One region of the Photobacterium angustum genome, then DNA from elsewhere that is predicted to be linked to it. Evidence: predicted binding sites of a transcription regulator. Region 1 holds the regulator's gene; each other region holds the start of a gene.
The links. Region 1 encodes CRP, which controls carbon source genes, mostly activating them, when cyclic AMP is high. Its sites were predicted from a motif close to TGTGANNNNNNTCACA; they were not measured.

Region 1 (4,618 bases):
CCTTGGCGGCAACATGCTGATTAACTACCTGGCAAAATATGGTGATGACAGTGATCTCGTTGCCGCTCAAGCGGTGTCTCCCCCATTAAATTTAGCCTCATGCTCGGCACGTATCCAACAAGGCTTTTCTAAGATCTATCAGCAATATTTACTCAGTTCGATGAAACGCACAATGGCAAAACGAATAACACTTCATCAAGACAAAATGCCCATCACCCACCAGCAATTAGAGGCGATAAATACGGTATGGCAATTTGATCAGCACATTACCGCCCCTCTCCATGGTTTTATTGATGCTGACGATTATTATCAACGTTGTAGTGGCCTTCAACAGCTCAACTTGATCAGCACACCACTGCGAATTATCCATGCCAAAGACGATCCGTTCATGACCGAATCGGTGATCCCATCACAACCATTGCCGGATAATATCGACTACAACTTATATGAAAAAGGTGGCCATGTTGGGTTCGTTAGTGGTTCTATTTTTAAACCGACGTTTTGGCTCGAACACAGCGTTCCAACATGGTTTAAAACCAAACTCACCACTCCTCAATAGGGCTAGTGATATTTTTATCATATACTGCGCATATCAGTAACGCAGTCGACGAGACATAAAATGATCATTCCTTGGCAAGATATCGCCCCAGAAACACTGACTAACCTGATTGAACAATTTGTGCTTCGTGAAGGCACTGATTACGGAGAAGTTGAAATGAGCTTAGAAAACAAAGTGAATTACGTAATGCAGCAATTGAAATCCGGTGATGCTGTGATTGTATTTTCTGAATTACATGAATCTGTCGACATAAAATTACGCAATCAGTTGCAATAAGTTTTATTAATGTGAGTCGTGCTTAGAGAGTTACGACTCAAAACTTGCCTCCGCTAGCAGTTTCACTTTTCAATCCCGACATCCTTGTTAACTTGTAGTAGCATTGTCGCCCTATCTGGCAATTTTATTATTGCCTGCTTTATCATTTATCTTTCGATAATCAACAACGACAAGGTTAGTCATGTCTGCAAAACATCCTATTATTGCAGTTACTGGTTCATCAGGAGCAGGAACCACGACGACTTCTGAAGCATTCCGAAAGATGTTCAATATGATGAACATTAATGCGGCATGGCTAGAAGGCGATAGCTTCCATCGCTATACCCGCCCTGAAATGGACACTGAGATCCGCAAAGCTAAAGAGCAAGGTCGACACATCAGCTATTTTGGCTCAGAAGCCAATGACTTTGCCCAATTAGAGCAATTTTTCAAACAATATGGTGAAGATGGCACAGGTCGCTTTCGCCGTTATCTACACACGTTTGACGAAGCTGTGCCCTACAACCAAATGCCCGGAACCTTTACTCCGTGGCAACAATTAGCAGAAAACACCGATTTACTCTTTTATGAAGGTTTACATGGTGGGGTTGTCGATGGCGAGATCCATGTCGCACAACATGTTGATCTTCTAATTGGCATGGTACCCATTGTTAACTTGGAGTGGATCCAAAAAATTGTTCGTGACACGAGAGATCGAGGGCATTCTCGCGAAGCGGTGATGGAGTCTATCGTTCGATCAATGGACGATTACTTAAATTATTTAACCCCGCAATTTTCACGTACGCATATCAACTTTCAACGTGTACCAACCGTTGATACCTCAAACCCTGTGAGTGCCAAAGGGATCCCAAGCTTGGATGAAAGCTTTGTTGTGATTCGATTCCGCGGTTTAAATAATGTCGATTTTCCGTATTTACTTTCTATGATCCAAGGCTCATTTATGTCACGTCATAACACGCTTGTCGTCCCTGGCGGAAAAATGAGCTTTGCAATGGAATTGATCATGCGTCCACTTATCGAGAAACTGATTAATACGGGGAAAATCAGTTAAGTCAGCACAAAACCAAAATGAATAGAAAAAAGGTTGGCGTAAACACCAACCTTTTTCATCTCAATCAATATTAGGCAGTGATGATTTCATACGAATGAGTCAACTTAACCTTTTCACCAATCATCAAGCATACAGAGCAATATTTCTCTAAAGAATCAGCAATGCTGTTAGCCACTAAGGTTTCATTTAAATCAAAACCTGAAACGATAAAATGCAAATTGGCTGTGGTAAATAAACGTGGAGCTTGCTCTCGACGCTCTGCTGAAATAAGAACTTCACAACCCACAATATTTTGCACCTGGGATTGTAAAGCACTGACAACATCTACTGAGCTACACCCTCCCGCCGCCATTAATACCAATTCCATCGCACTTGGGGCTTTATCCCCTCCATTACCATCCATGACTACACTGTGACCAGAGCTTGATTGACCTAAAAAGGTCATATCTTCTACCCATTTTACTCGGGACTGCATCGCTTAATCCTTATTCAAACGCCCAATAATTGTCTCTAGTTTTATTGATATAATAATGAATGTAAATCCTAATTCTCCGCATTAATAACAACTTTTTTCCTCTCTAAAAATCGTCGTAATAATCTTTACTTATCACACTGCTTAAAATTATCTCGCCGCATTGTGATCCTGTGCACAGTTATCCATATGAAATGAACGAATCTACTAGATCAATATCAAGAAAAAGGCGTAGAAAAAGGATACACTCTAACTTATTCAAGTTAGCTTGCAGCCCAGCGGCTGAATGGATACCCTGTCAGTAGGCAGTTTTTTTTCTCATGATAAAACTTAGAAGAAAAGAGACCAATGCTGTTGGGCAACAAATGCAGAGGAAGTTAGTAATATGGTTCCAGGTAAACCGCAAACAGATCCAACTTTAGAGTGGTTTCTTTCCCATTGTCATATTCACAAGTACCCATCGAAAAGTACGCTGATCCACGCAGGTGAGAAAGCAGAAACGTTGTACTACATTGTGAAGGGTTCTGTTGCTGTACTAATCAAGGATGAAGAAGGTAAGGAGATGATCCTTTCTTACCTAAACCAAGGTGACTTTATTGGTGAGCTTGGCTTATTCGAAGAAGATCAAGAGCGTACTGCTTGGGTTCGTGCGAAAAGTCCTTGTGAAGTAGCAGAAATTTCATTCAAAAAATTCCGTCAGTTAATTCAGGTTAACCCTGATATTCTGATGCGCTTATCTGCTCAAATGGCAAGTCGCCTACAAGTGACAAGCCAGAAAGTAGGTGATTTAGCATTCTTAGACGTTACAGGTCGTATCGCACAGACATTGCTAAATCTTGCAAAACAACCAGATGCAATGACGCACCCTGATGGCATGCAGATTAAGATCACTCGTCAAGAAATCGGTCAAATTGTTGGCTGTTCTCGTGAAACAGTGGGTCGTATTCTGAAAATGCTTGAAGAGCAGAACTTAATTTCTGCTCACGGTAAGACGATTGTTGTTTACGGTACGCGTTAATTTTTAACGTCTTTAGCCGTACAAAAAGCCGCACACTGTTGCGGCTTTTTTCATTTTCTTACCCTTTCAAACAAGTATGAACCTGCTTTTTATCAAGCTTTGCTTCGTTAATTCTGGCGCTATGCATGCAGTAAAAAAAGTAGCTAACATACTCTTTCATCTCTTCTTTCGCAGAAATAATTTCATCACCACGCCCCATTTGTTTAAGCGCTATCTGCTGGCACATGCTGTTATAGCGACTTAAGGTTTGGTTACACTCCTCAGTAGAACTAAACTGCAAGCAACGTTTAGATTTAGCTTTATCACAAACAAGCGCATCACCATTTTGACCTAACCATGAACGAGTACTATTCAGCATGAATGCAGTTTCAAAAGTGTTTTTTAAAGATTGATTTAACTGCTCATGATTAGCGACCGTAAACTCACGTTTAGCAACGACCTGATCTTTATACAGCAATTCAAATACCCAAGAACCACTGACTAATTCATAAGGTTCTGAAAACTGCCAAAGCGCCAAGTTTTTATCGTGTTTGTACATGGTATCGGACCATGTTGATACCGTCGTTGCTTGCTTCGTTGCTGGGTTTATCAGTTTAGGATGCGTCATACGCGCTGTAATAGGAAATGCCGTTTTTGATTTCATCTCATCACTGGCGCCATCAGGGATCTCTATTGCATAACGAAACCCGATATATTGCCCAAGTTTCGGGGTCACTAATTTAGTACTTGCCTTTACCGTATAAACAGCCCCATTTTGGGTGATCACACCACCTTCTGAAATCGTCACCTTAGGTACATTGTTATCCACTGAAGATAAAGAACTACATCCGGTCAATGCTAACAATAACAGCCCTACTATTGTGATCCATCTAAGATTCATATTACTTCCACCTAATCCAAAAGCATTGAAGAAAGAAATACTTATTGATAACTTTCTAACTAAAACAAAGCATTAGATAATAAAGCAATGTGACATTTTTGATGTACCGATAAGATCACAAATTAGCAATTACATGCAAAATAAAATCGCTAAAAGGAATGAGTAATGCTTTAACAAATAATTCATCAATCCCATTCAAACTTTGTGTCTTTTATGAGAACAATTAATTTGTATTGCTCAAATTAAGTGCTACATTCTGCGTATGAATGGACTTTCTTTTTCTCGCGGTAATGGAATATGGATATTGAACGTTTTGCCCCGAATAGCTACACCACTGTACCTGGCGCTATCGCTCCTCAACC
Region 2 (4,618 bases), on a different contig from region 1:
TAAAGATAGGGCGTTTTAGATTGTAAACATCCTAATTAGGCTCAATAAAATGGCATCAGTGATGGCAATATTGAGCCTTTTTTATGTCTGCTGTTAGCTCAGCAACTGTTCTAATGTTATTGGTGAAGAGGCAAGACCTAATCGTTGCGCAGGAGTTAATCTGTATTTATCTTGGCGACAAAGGTTATGCCAAGCACGATAAATATCAAGCAAGGGTAATAATCCTGCAGGGCGAAGTTTACGTCTTGGCTCGTTGATCAGTTGGCTAAATTGGTCTTGAAAACGGTTTTGATAAGATGAAATAGCACGGTATGTCGCGTGTTCTAGCCATTGTTTATCTTTCGAGGTTTCTCCACCAAGATGGCAGATCCCTTTACTTGCGCTCTCTAAATGAGTAAAAGCCCACCTATCTTGCCACCAACCTAGTAGGACTATATCGACATTTTCAGGTTTATCACCGTGTAGCCATTGTTCATCTTCAAGAACATAAACAGGATCAATTCGTTTATTTTTAATATGATCAATAAAAACCGAAATACAGGCAGAGCGAAGTAGTGTTTCTTGAGGCATGAAAACCGCAAGATAGTCGCTATGTTGGAACATTTGCTTTAAATAAAGGTAATGGCTATATACGGTGTATTGAGGGTGGATCAATGTTCCTTTCGTTGGGTAATTAATGAGCCTGCCATCAGTCAACGGATTCTCCATATTGGAGCGACTAAAAATTTTTCGATAGGTTGTATCTACTTGCGCTAATATTCCTTGCGGGATAAATGTCTCTGTCAGCGTTTGATGAGGTGTAGAGAGTGCCATATAGCGAGCGGTATCTTGATAAGCATCATGGTGCTCTTTTGTTGATTCAACGGTTTCTTGTTGATAATTAATATGTTGAGCAACGACATACCCAGACTGCGCTTCTGCACTGGCAACCCATAGTACACCGTTCATACTTTTCTCTTGCAACGCTTTTATATTGGAAGCAAGTTGTACTTTATGTTGGTGCTTAAACAAGCGTTCATCAAACAGAGCAAGTTGGCGGCGACACCTTGCTGCGATGTGGTTTAATTGATCATAAAATGTCTTTGGATTTATCTCTAGGCGACGACAAATATCTCGCACTGGATAACCAGTAAATAATAAGCCCAAGAGCTTTTGTTGTATGAGATGCTTATTATTGGTACCAGACCAACGATCAACAAATGTTTGGTCGCATGCTTTACAACGATAACGCTGCCTGTCACCACTAAAGCCAAATGCGTGATATAAATGTCTATGTGTTAGTGCTGAAAAATCCTTATTATCACAGGCGTTATTTGTGCATTTAGGAAGATCGCCGTTTTGTTGGGTTTGGTAACGTAGCGCTTCTTCTACAACATCTTGATTATTCAATAAAGGAGGAAAAGCACCACATTCGCGGCATACCAATGTCGGACGATTTTTGTTTGCTTGTTGTAGTACATAGTCATTTGGATTATGTGAACCAAAGTTCTTACAACTCAATGTCTTACAGTGATTAAACTGATAGCCATTAAAAGCTAAAGGTAACTGCTCAATGGGGTTTGCTGTTGTAAGATATGTCGACATAATCAAACCTTATTTTTGAGAGATCTTAGAAATGAGTATAAATATATTCTCAAGGTTGTTACTAAGCAGGAGTGGGATTTGTGAAGAAGGGGCTGAGTAAATAGCACTCAGCACAGTCAGAGAACAATACGTTTCAATAATATGTTACCTATGATTGTGTAAGACGCCACATTTTACATTATCGAGCTGGTTTCTATTAATTGAAGGTACTGATTAAACTAACATCCCTTTAGTTTTTATCTTTGTATAGAAATAAGCGGTCAACACCTCGGGGAAGAATGTCTCCCGCTTAAGGGGTATTTATAAAGAAATTGCTGTTTCTAGTGCGATATTCATCATTTCATTAAATGACTTTTGACGATCTTCTGCACTGAGCTTTTCACCACGTTTGATATGATCAGAAACCGTTAGAATAGTTAGTGCTTTTGCACCTAACTCTGCTGCAACGCCGTAAATACCAGCCGCCTCCATATCTACACCAAGGATACCGAGCTTTTCCATTTTATCGAAAAGATCGCTTTCTGGACTGTAGAATAAGTCAGCAGAGAAAACATTACCGACACGAACAGGTACTTTCTGTGCTCGTGCTTGATTGACTGCAGTTTCTAATAAGTGATAATCCGCAATTGCTGCAAAATCATGATTTGAAAAGCGAATACGGTTTACTTTTGAATCTGTAGAGGCGCCCATACCGATGATCACATCCATCAGTTTCACATCATCATGGACAGCGCCACAGCTGCCAATACGGATAATATTTTTAACACCAAAGTCTTTAATTAATTCGTGCACATAAATAGAGCATGAAGGGATACCCATACCATGCCCCATAACAGAAATACGTTGGCCTTTATAGGTGCCTGTGTAGCCATACATACTACGTACATCACAAACTCGCTTAACATCATCTAGGTAAGTTTCAGCAATAAACTGAGCACGTAGAGGATCACCAGGCATTAGCACTGTTTCTGCAAAATCGCCAAGCTCTGCGTTAATATGTGGAGTAGCCATATATTGCTCCTAGATTTTAATAATTAACAAACGTTATTGTTGTGTTCCAATGAAAACAGTTTATGAGAGGGAGATGATTATTCTCGCGATCAATATCACATAATTTAGGCTGTTTTAGATAAAATAGTAAGTTGTTTACTAATTATGTTGAAAAAGAGAGGGTGTACTTCTTTTTTTGATGGTTAAATACGCAAATTTTGTCGTAAGAAACCCCAAATGATTATGATGCATGGCTATTTTGATTACTTATGTTTTTAGGTAAAATGAATCAATATAATTAAAGCGAGCATAATTGATGTATAACCTTACGTTACTGTCTGATGGTGAAAGAACACGTATTGAATTAGATAAGCAGGCAGCTTATACCGTATGGAAAGTAAAAAACGGTAAGGTTGGCTATGAGGCATTTGCTGAACTTATTAACAATATTGACGATGATGATGAGCGAGATTTCTGTGAGAAATCAGTGACCAAATATAAACATCAAATGGGTGTTAATTAACGGTTTAGCATTACTTTTATCGGTATTTGGCTACTGCAATGGTAGCCGTTTGTTTACCTTTCGCGAAAATTCTCTTTTTTAAGAAAAGAATAATATATTCTCAGATATGCTTTAAAGACTACCTTTTTATCGTGAGACAAAAGATGAAAAATATAGTCTTAATTTGTGATATTGACGTAAAAAAAGGTAGTAGTTTTTTTGATTTTTTAATTCAGCTACCACATTCCAATAAACACTTCATTTTATTCGCACGATCTATTTCAGATGACGCGTATTCTGTCTTAAAATCAAAAAACTATACCTATTCCTCTTTTGCAAATTCCGCCCAATTGTTTGCTTTACTTCTGCATCATCGTCCTCATCTTATTCATTTCCATTTTTATGGGATTGGTCATCTTTATACATTCATTGCCCGCATTTTTTGTTCGAACATTGTGCTTACCATGCATAATTCACCACCAAAACACGTAGAGATAACAGGGTGGCGTCGATGGAAGCAATTGGTTCTCGGTATTCCAATTACTCGTCTTTGTGCGATTTCTCCTTTTATTCAGCGATGGTTAGAAGCGTTTATGCCATCTGAAAAAATAGTGCTGATTAATAATGGTATAAATTTATCGCGATTTAACTATAAAAAATTACCGCCAATTACGAATAAATTACGTTGTTTTTATATTGGAAGTTTGAGTGCAGAAAAAGGAATCCACTACTTATTAGATCTGTTTTCTCAACCAGAATTAGCAATGATTGCACAATTAGATATTTATGGCGATGGAGAGCTGTCTGAGCAGGTTAAGCTCAAAGCATATAAAGAGGGGGCGATTAATTATCATGGACGTTCAGCACAAATTGAGCAGGATTTACAACAGGCACATATTGTATTGATGCCATCTTGTTGGCAGGAGGCTTTCGGATATGTTGCTGTTGAAGCGATGGCTGTAGGACGACCAGTTATCGCTGAACCTATTGGTGGACTTGCTGAGATATTTACCGATAAAGAGCAGGGTTGGTATATGTGTTTTGAGCAAATAGATCAGGTACAAAAATTGCTAAAGTTTCTTTATAGCCAAAATAAATTACTTGAACGTGTCGGCCTAGCTGCGAGAGAAAAGGTAGAACAAAAATATGATATCACAATACAAATTGCGAAAACTCACGAATTGTATTCATCTTTGATTAAATAATAAAGTGCTTTAAATAAGCCGTAAAGGTGGTGATTAATGTTAATAACGCATCGAATTCGTGCTTATATCAAACAGCAAAACACGCCATTAAGCCGATTGTTATACCGAGTGTCAAAATGGTTCGTTTATGGTCAACTACCTGATTTAGCATGGATATATCGGCCTATTTACCTTGTTTATCGATTAGCAAGTTTTACCATACAACGTTTATTGAACATTTTTTTATATCTTCCTATGTTACAGGCGCGGTTAGAACACTACTGCCCTGGATTGAGCTTAGAAAATGGTTTTCCTTTAATTCAAGGGCCGCTAAAAATTTATATTGGTAATAATACTT
Region 3 (4,618 bases), 1.1 Mb from region 1:
TTCGCCTATTAGGCTTTAAGTGGGATAAATAATGCCAGCTATCGATGATCTCGTTTTATTCACTCAAGTTATTGAACATGGCTCATTCAGTAAGGTTGCTGAACTCAATAATGTGACTAAATCCGTTGTTAGCAAGCGTATTAGTAAACTTGAAACCGAATTAGGCTTACAACTCATTTACCGCACCACACGAAAGCTTACACTCACTGAACCCGGTGAAGTGCTTTACCATCGTGCTAAAAGTATCAACCATGTTGCTCAAGCTGCTTTTGACTCTGTAAAGGGTTACAGCGAAGCACTCTCTGGTAAAATTCGGATGTCAGTACCGACGATTTCAGGCGAATTGGTGTTAGCAAAAGCCGTGTCTGATTTTTGCCAGAAACATCCAGGTCTTTCGGTTGATATGTCGCTAAACAATCACTTTGTCGATCTCGTTGCTGACAACTACGATCTGGTGATCCGTACCGGTTATCTCGAAGATTCAAGCTTAATCGCTCGTCATATTTTTAATTCGCGCTGGGTAATATGTGCCTCACCCGCTTATATTGAACATTATGGCAAGCCAGAAAAACCTAAAGATCTCAATTGTCATAACTGTCTTGGTTATAACCCTCAAAGTACCGGCCCTTTTGACTGGCAATTTATTAAACAAAATAAAATTTACACTCAAAAAGTCAGCGGAAACTTTTCATCCGACAATGCGATCGCGTTGAAAAAAAATGTACTCGCAGGTAATGGTATCGCTTATCTACCAAATTGCTTAGTTCATGATGAATTAGAGCGCGGTGAGTTAGTTGAATTGCTCTCGACACATGCAGGTAAGGTGGTGGGAATTTATGCTGTCTATCCTTATACCAGAAAGCCCGCTAAACGAATTCAAGCACTGATTGAACATATTCGAGAAAGCTACATGGAAATTAAAGAAAAATTCTAACCCCCATGTAATATCAATCGGTTACATCAAATACAATTAACCATCTACGAGTTTCATCAGTAGATGTCCATCGTATAACGCTTGTTTAACCAGCGCTGCTCCCGGCATCGTTGCTTGAGTATAAAAACAGCTTTCTTCTATTTCTAAGCCATCGAAATAAACAGGTAAGGTTTGCGAGCTAATACACTCCATAATCGCAGGGTAAAGTACCGATTTAGCACGATTAAACTCCCCTCCAATCAAAATACGCTGAGGGTTAAATAGGTTAACCATTATCGCAATGGCTTGCCCTAAATTATGACCTAACTCCACAATAATTTGTCTCGCTAAACTGTCACCTTCTACTGCCGCATCACAAACTGACTCAATCGTTAAAGGCATATGACTCAGCATAGATTCATGCCCAGCTTCAAGCTGCGTTTTCACTTGTTCCAAAATAGCCTGTAAACTCGCAACGGTTTCTAAGCAGCCGTGATTACCGCAAAAACAACGTTTACCAAACGGCTTAATTTGAATATGCCCAAGCTCACCCACATTACCGGTTTTGCCTTGCAGCACATTATCATCAAGGACGATCCCCGCTCCTACGCCATGATGAATCGAAATCAAAATAGAGTTTGAAATACCACGAGAATTACCAAATAACTTTTCAGCTAAAGCCCATGAACGCGTGTCGTTGCCGATAAAAACAGGCAGTCCGGTTTCGTTGTGAATAATTTCACCCAAGGGTAAATTAGACACATTATAATGTGGCATCTGCAATACCATGCCTTCACTGGAATTGACTAACCCCGGTAATGACACAGCAATCGCAGTCATTCTATCTAGTTCGCTGACATGATTGGCAAAGAAAATGTTTATTTCAGCTAATAACTTTTTAACCACATCTTCTTGATGAAGTTCTTCAATATCTTGACGTTCTTCCACTAAAATTTCACCGCCAAGTGCATGTAAAGCAATCGTAAGGTAACCACGACCTAAACGAATAGATAAAAATTGCCACCCTTCATTAGCAGGAACTAGCCCAATAGCAGGTCGTCCACGGCTACTAGGTTCTTGAAATTGCGTTTCTTTAATTAAATGCGCATCAATTAATTCACGGGTGATCTTAGTAATACTTGCGGGGGCAAGTTGACTGCGTTTAGACAATTCAATGCGTGAGATCGGCCCATACAAATCAATTAGTTTATATACGCTGCCGGCATTATTTCTTTTTATATGATCGATATGGCCTGGCTGAGCGACGTACATGTCGATACTCCTGAGAAAAATCAGCTGAAAAACCTTCGGAAGTTAATTTTTTTACTTTGCGAAGTAATTGTGAAGCCTCTTATCGTCAGTACGTGACAAGTATCACTATCAATGACTAAAGACATTGAGTTTCGCTTCTGCGATAATGAAAAAAAGGCTTTTTTGCCTACTATTTTTTTTAATTAGCGGATTTATTTCACGCAGTAACTTTTCTAATAATGACCATGTTTCATTGAAAATAGAATGGTGATAGTCGTGAGAATAAGAGGTTCAACGTGTACAAAATTAACGAAGTATTCGAAACAATTCAGGGTGAAGGTGTATTTACTGGCGTACCTGCAATTTTTGTTCGATTACAAGTCTGCCCTGTTGGCTGCTCATGGTGTGACACCAAACAAACTTGGACGGCAGAGCCACAAGATTTAGTTAGCTTAGACCAGATCATGGCTAAAACTGGGGATTCACCACTTTGGACTAATCTTGACGCTAATGGTGTAGTGCAATTATTACAAGATCAGAAATATACGGCTAAACATGTTGTTATTACAGGCGGTGAACCTTGTATTTACGATCTTCGACCTTTAACTCATGCACTAGAAGATGCAGGCTTTAACTGTCAAATAGAAACCAGTGGTACGTCTGATATCCAAACTAGTGATAATACTTGGGTAACGGTATCACCAAAAATCAACATGAAAGCAAAGCTGCCCGTTTTAGCTTCTTCCCTCGCGCGCGCTAACGAGATCAAGCACCCTGTCGGCACTAGCAAAGACATTGAACAACTTGATGCGCTCATTGATGGCGTTACGCTAAAACCTGATGTCACGATTGCGCTTCAACCTATCAGTCAAAAGCCACGTGCAACAGAGCTATGTATTGAAACTTGTATTCAACGTAACTGGCGTTTATCGATCCAAACACACAAATATCTAGCCATCGCTTAATTGCTCTGTACTTTGCTTGATTTATAAAACACTTATCAAAAAAACCGCTTCGCAGTAATGTTTTACAACGCTAAAGCGAAGTGGTTTCTTGCAAATGACCGATAATTAACCAACTATCACCTCAAATTGCCTATTTCCTTCATCAATTTATCATTTGATTGATATCAATACTTGATGCTTGTCGTAAGAAAGGTAATATTGCTAATACATAAATATCTTTAAGCACGAGATACTTTAATTCCAAAGTCAGTGCCTAAACGGAGAATGATTTAAACATGACTTACGCGCCTGTAACAGACGTATTAAGCGGTAAACTAGCGGTAGACAGTGAAGTTACTGTTCGCGGTTGGGTTCGCTCACGTCGTGATTCCAAAGCTGGGATCTCTTTCCTTGCCATTTATGACGGCTCTTGTTTCGACCCGATTCAGGCCGTGGTCCCTAATGAGTTAAATAATTACCAGGAAGAAGTGCTTAAGCTAACAACTGGTTGCTCTGTTGAGGTTACCGGTACAGTTGTTGCTTCACCTGCTAAAGGTCAAGATTTCGAACTTGCGGCAACAAATGTGAAAGTGGTTGGTTGGGTTGAAGATGCTGATTCTTACCCAATGGCTAAAACTCGTCACTCAATCGAATACTTACGTGAAGTAGCTCACCTTCGTCCACGTACTAATGTAATTGGTGCGGTTGCACGTGTTCGTAACTGCCTATCTCAAGCTATTCACCGTTTCTACCACGAGCAAGGCTTCATTTGGATGTCAGCACCACTTATCACAGCATCTGACTGTGAAGGTGCGGGTGAAATGTTCCGTGTATCAACATTAGATCTTGCTAATGTTCCTATGACAGATGAAGGCAATGTTGACTTTGACAAAGATTTCTTTGGTAAAGAGACATTCCTAACGGTATCTGGTCAGCTAAACGCAGAAGCATATGCTTGTGCACTAAGCAAAGTTTACACTTTCGGCCCAACATTCCGTGCTGAAAACTCAAACACAAGCCGCCACCTAGCTGAATTCTGGATGGTAGAGCCTGAAGTTGCTTTCGCTGAACTTGATGATGTAGCAAAACTTGCTGAAGACATGCTTAAGTACGTGTTCAAAGCTGTACTTGAAGAGCGTCGTGACGATCTTGAGTTCTTTGCATCTCGCATCGACAAAGAAGCAATTACTCGTCTAGAGCAATTTGTAACGTCTGATTTTGCACAAGTTGATTACACTGATGCAATTAAGATCCTACAAGATTCTGGTCGTAAGTTTGAGTTTGATGTTGAGTGGGGCATTGATATGTCTTCTGAGCACGAGCGTTTCCTTGCAGAAGAGCACTTCAAAGCACCTGTAATTGTTAAGAACTACCCGAAAGACATCAAAGCATTCTACATGCGTATGAACGATGATGGTAAAACAGTTGCAGCAATGGACGTACTAGCACCTGGCATCGGTGAAATCATCGGTGGTTCTCAACGTGAAGAGCGCCTAGACATTCTAGATGC
Region 4 (4,618 bases), 730 kb from region 1:
GTGAGATCAGAGACTGCATACCGTAGAACGCACCTTGGTTATCAAAACCAGTAACGGTTGCGCCCTTCTTAGTGACGTCTAGCTTATAAGCACCAACAATTTGCTGATCCTTCTTAAACGAACCCGGTAAAATTGTTACTTTTACTGGGTACTCACCCTGCGCGTTCACACCAAGCTGTGCTAAACGAGCATCTACTGCAGCCATCATATCTGCAGGTAGTGTTAGGTTGTCGATCTTAATACCGTTAGCTAGAGAAACAGTATCGCCAGTTAATTTAGTACTTAGCGGTGTAGGTAAAATAGTGCCAGCTACTTCTTCAGAAGCCACTAAGTTTACATCGCTGTTTTTCTCAAAACGTGTTTCTGGTGTCGCTAATACGTTGTTATCCGCTTTAACACGCTTAAATTGATCGCCTTTTAGTGGCGTTAAGTAATCTGCAGGGTTAGCTGTATCTGTGCTAACAATTGTTTTTGGTTCTGCATTACCTGCTGTTACGTATGCACGAGGCATGTAATCGTTTTCAAATAAAGTCCAATATTCACCGATGTAAGGGATAACAACCTTTTCACCTTCAGCGAAACCATCGAACTTATCAGTTGGCTCTAGTGTGTGTAGATCACCTGTTACGTGAGTAACTTTGAATTGTTCATTCTGCACTTCTAGGATTTGACGAATACTGCTGAAGTAAATTTTCCAGTCTTTATTCGTCACCGCTGGGCCTTTATTTTCCAGCGTTAAATTAATCAAATCACAAGATGCCCATTCCGCACCCAATGTTTTACATGGCAAGCCTTCTTCTGCACCATGCTGAATAGCGACTTCATAGTTAAGATCTAGGTTTGACGCTAGGTTATTAACTACAGTTTGATCATTGTTTCCCTGAGTTGCACAACCAGTCACCGCTAGTGTAATAAAAGATGCTAACGCCGTAAGTTTAATAGTCATGATATATTCCTTTTCTCCCGATATCTCTTCTAAAAAAGTGAAGAGAAAATCTATACGAGCCCAAACGTTGGGTACTCAAAATGCCGGCCCTATCATTCCATGTTTGAAAATAATAAGGCCGGTTTTATTAAAGGTCTTGCGGTATTACTTAATTACTGAAGAATTCAGGTAATTATGGAAGTTTTACAGAAGATAGATCTTCTGACGCTGGGATTTTCTTCATTTCGCCAGCAACGATTTCAGCTAGAGGGCCAAGGATAACCTGAAGGTTATTTGAACCTAGTTTAACTACACCCATTGCACCTAATGCTTTTAACGTTTTCTCGTTAGCAAGACTGCTGTCTTTTAGCGTTAGACGTAGACGTGTAATACAAGCATCGATGTTCTCTAAGTTACCGTGACCACCAAGTGCTTTTAAGTACTGCTTAGCTAGCTCGCCAGTTTCTGCAGAACCTGCAACAGATGAAGTCTCTTCTTCGTCGTCTTCACGGCCAGGCGTTTTAAGGTTGAACTTAACAATCGCGAAGCGGAATACAAAGTAGTAGATGAAGAAGAATGCAATACCTTGAACAATCAGCATGTACCACTGAACAGCTAGTGGGTTGCGTGATGACAAGAACATATCAACTAGACCTGCAGAGAAACCGAAACCTGCAATCCACTGCATTGATGCTGCGATGTATACAGATAGACCCGCTAGTGCTGCGTGAATTACGTACAGTACTGGTGCTAGGAACATGAATGCAAATTCTAGAGGCTCAGTAACACCTGTGAAGAATGATGCAAAACCAGCAGCGATAAGTAGTGATGCTACACGCTCTTTGTTCTTCGCTTTTGCAGTGTGGTACATCGCAAGTGCTGCACCTGGTAGACCAAACATCATGATTGGGAAGAAACCAGCTTGGTACATACCAGTGATACCTGGAGTAGCTGTACCTTCAGCGATAGATTTCGCGCCGCCTAGGAAGTTAGGAATATCGTTAATACCTGCAACGTCAAACCAGAATACTGAGTTTAGTGCGTGGTGAAGACCAACAGGAATCAATAGACGGTTGAAGAATGCGTAGATACCCGCACCTACAGAACCCATACCTTGAATGCTTTCACCAAAATGTACTAGACCGCCGTAAATTGATGGCCAAACGAACATCAAAATACCAGCAATAACGATACCAGCAATAGATGTTAGAATTGGTACTAAACGCTTACCACTAAAGAACGCTAGTGCTTTATGTAGTTCTACGCTTGAGAAACGGTTGTACAACTCAGCTGACACGATACCTACTAAGATACCTACAAATTGGTTATTGATTTTACCAAATGCAGCTGGAACTGCGCTTGGGTCAATACCTTGGATTTGCGCGACTGCACCCGGTGCAAGAAGCGTTGTAACCACAAGGAAACCAACAAAACCTGATAGTGCTGCTGCACCATCTTTATCTTTAGACATGCCGTATGCAACACCCACTGCAAACAGTACTGACATGTTATCAATAATTGCCGCACCAGCCTTGATCAAGAAAGCAGCTAATGCAGAGTTTGCACCCCAGCCGTTCGGATCAATCCAGTAACCGATACCCATTAAGATTGCCGCTGCAGGAAGTACTGCAACTGGCACCATTAATGCCTTACCTACTTTTTGAAAATATCCAAGAATATTCACCCTTAGTTCCCCCTATGGTTTTCTTAGATGCGATTGAATAACTGAATTTAAGCTATCCGTATTTGGTTATCCGCAGTTTAAGAAATTAATTTCGCCCCGCAAATTAAAAGCTCACCATTTGTGATCTCAATCACCGACGGAGGTTAGAAGTGAGTGATTTTGCTAGCTCGATCATAAAACTTATTTTATCATTCGAAACAAAGGCGCTATGTCGCTAAGATTTTTCCTGTTTTAACTTTCTTCAACGAGGTATCAACGTGAGACTAATCCCGCTTAATAACGCTAAAGATGTTGGTTTATGGTCTGCTCGCTACATTGCAGATCGCATCAATAAATTCGAACCAACAGCAGAACGTCCATTTGTATTGGGGCTACCTACGGGTGGTACACCTCTAGCGACATACAAGCGCCTTATCGAGCTATACCAAGCAGGTGAAGTAAGCTTCAAAAATGTTGTTACTTTCAACATGGATGAGTATGTAGGCATGGCTTCTGATCACCCAGAGTCATACCGTAACTTCATGTACAACAACTTCTTTAACCACGTTGATATTCAAGAAGAAAACATCAACCTTCTTGATGGTAACGCAGAAGATCACGCTGCTGAATGTCAGCGTTACGAAGATAAGATCAAATCTTACGGTAAAATCAACCTATTCATGGGTGGTGTAGGCAACGACGGTCACATTGCTTTCAATGAGCCAGCATCATCATTAGCATCTCGTACACGTATCAAGACGCTAACCCAAGAAACGCGTATTGCTAACTCTCGTTTCTTTGATGGCGACATCAACCAAGTACCTAAATACTCACTAACTATCGGTGTAGGTACATTACTAGATTCAGAAGAAGTAATGATCCTTATCACTGGCCACAACAAAGCCCAGGCACTACAAGCTGCGGTTGAAGGCAGTGTGAATCACCTATGGACTGTATCTGCACTTCAGCTACACCCTAAATCAATGATTGTTTGTGATGAGCCATCAACTCAAGAGCTAAAAGTGAAGACTGTTAAGTACTTCCAAGAGCTTGAAGCGGAAAATATTAATCACCTTTAATCCTATTAAGGAATATTCATGTACGCGCTTACCAACTGTAATATTTTTACCGGTAGCGAAGTGCTGAATAACCACGCCGTCATTATTGACGGCGTGAACATTCATGCAATCTGCCCGATTAATCATTTACTCGATGGCATCGACACTATCGATCTTCATGGTGCAAACCTTTCTCCTGGCTTTATTGATTTACAATTAAATGGTTGTGGTGGGGTGATGTTCAATAATGAAACCACCGCAGAAGCCATTGATATTATGCACCAAGCCAACCTAAAATCAGGTTGTACTAGCTTTCTTCCTACACTTATCACCTCTCCTGACGAAGATATGAAACGTGCAGTTTCAGCTATTCGTGATTATCAAGCAAAATACCACAATCAAGCATTAGGCCTACACCTAGAAGGCCCTTACATTAATGTTGTAAAGAAAGGGGTTCACCGCCCAGATTTCATTCGTCCAGCTAGTGACGAGATGATTACTTTCTTATGTGAAAACGCAGATGTTATAACTAAAGTCACTCTCGCTCCTGAGTTGAATTCACCTGAACATATTCAGAAACTGATTGATTCAGGTATTGTGGTCTCAGCGGGACACAGTAATGCAACATACGAAGAAGCAAGACAAGGCTTCGATCTCGGTATTAGTTTTACTACGCATTTATTCAATGCGATGAGTCCAGTAGAAGGTCGTTCGCCAGGTCTAGTTGGTGCTATTTACGATAGCAGTGAAATCTATACAGGCGTTATTGCTGACGGTTTCCATGTTGACTATGCCAATATCCGCATGGCTCATAAAATGAAGAATACGCGTTTAGTTTTAGTGACCGATGCCACAGCTCCAGCAGGTGCAAACATCGATAGCTTTCTTTTTACTGGGACAAAGGTATATTACCGGAACGGCATGTGTGTAACTGAAGAAGGCACACTTGGTGGTTCAGCACTGACAATGATT

Region 2: the regulator CRP is predicted to act here: its motif matches at 2,680-2,695, upstream of deoD (purine-nucleoside phosphorylase).
Region 3: the regulator CRP is predicted to act here: its motif matches at 2,277-2,292, upstream of mlc (sugar metabolism global transcriptional regulator Mlc).
Region 4: the regulator CRP is predicted to act here: its motif matches at 2,729-2,744, upstream of nagE (N-acetylglucosamine-specific PTS transporter subunit IIBC).

Annotation. Positions count from the first base shown of each region.
Region 1 is NZ_MSCJ01000001.1:2,668,330-2,672,947, forward strand. It holds gene BTO08_RS12100 (hydrolase) at 1-559, shown strand, start outside; gene BTO08_RS12105 (YheU family protein) at 620-835, shown strand; gene BTO08_RS12110 (phosphoribulokinase) at 1,017-1,886, shown strand; gene BTO08_RS12115 (OsmC family protein) at 1,957-2,361, opposite strand; gene crp (cAMP-activated global transcriptional regulator CRP) at 2,744-3,376, shown strand; gene BTO08_RS12125 (DUF3859 domain-containing protein) at 3,435-4,256, opposite strand; gene BTO08_RS12130 (hypothetical protein) at 4,554-4,618, shown strand, end outside.
Region 2 is NZ_MSCJ01000003.1:84,450-89,067, reverse strand. It holds gene BTO08_RS15095 (lactate dehydrogenase) at 94-1,584, opposite strand; gene deoD (purine-nucleoside phosphorylase) at 1,885-2,595, opposite strand; gene BTO08_RS15085 (DUF3283 family protein) at 2,891-3,097, shown strand; gene BTO08_RS15080 (glycosyltransferase family 4 protein) at 3,241-4,281, shown strand; gene BTO08_RS15075 (acyltransferase) at 4,318-4,618, shown strand, end outside.
Region 3 is NZ_MSCJ01000001.1:1,577,603-1,582,220, forward strand. It holds gene BTO08_RS06885 (LysR family transcriptional regulator) at 32-934, shown strand; gene mlc (sugar metabolism global transcriptional regulator Mlc) at 971-2,185, opposite strand; gene queE (7-carboxy-7-deazaguanine synthase QueE) at 2,461-3,129, shown strand; gene asnS (asparagine--tRNA ligase) at 3,405-4,618, shown strand, end outside.
Region 4 is NZ_MSCJ01000001.1:1,941,237-1,945,854, forward strand. It holds gene BTO08_RS08385 (beta-N-acetylhexosaminidase) at 1-946, opposite strand, end outside; gene nagE (N-acetylglucosamine-specific PTS transporter subunit IIBC) at 1,119-2,609, opposite strand; gene nagB (glucosamine-6-phosphate deaminase) at 2,867-3,667, shown strand; gene nagA (N-acetylglucosamine-6-phosphate deacetylase) at 3,686-4,618, shown strand, end outside.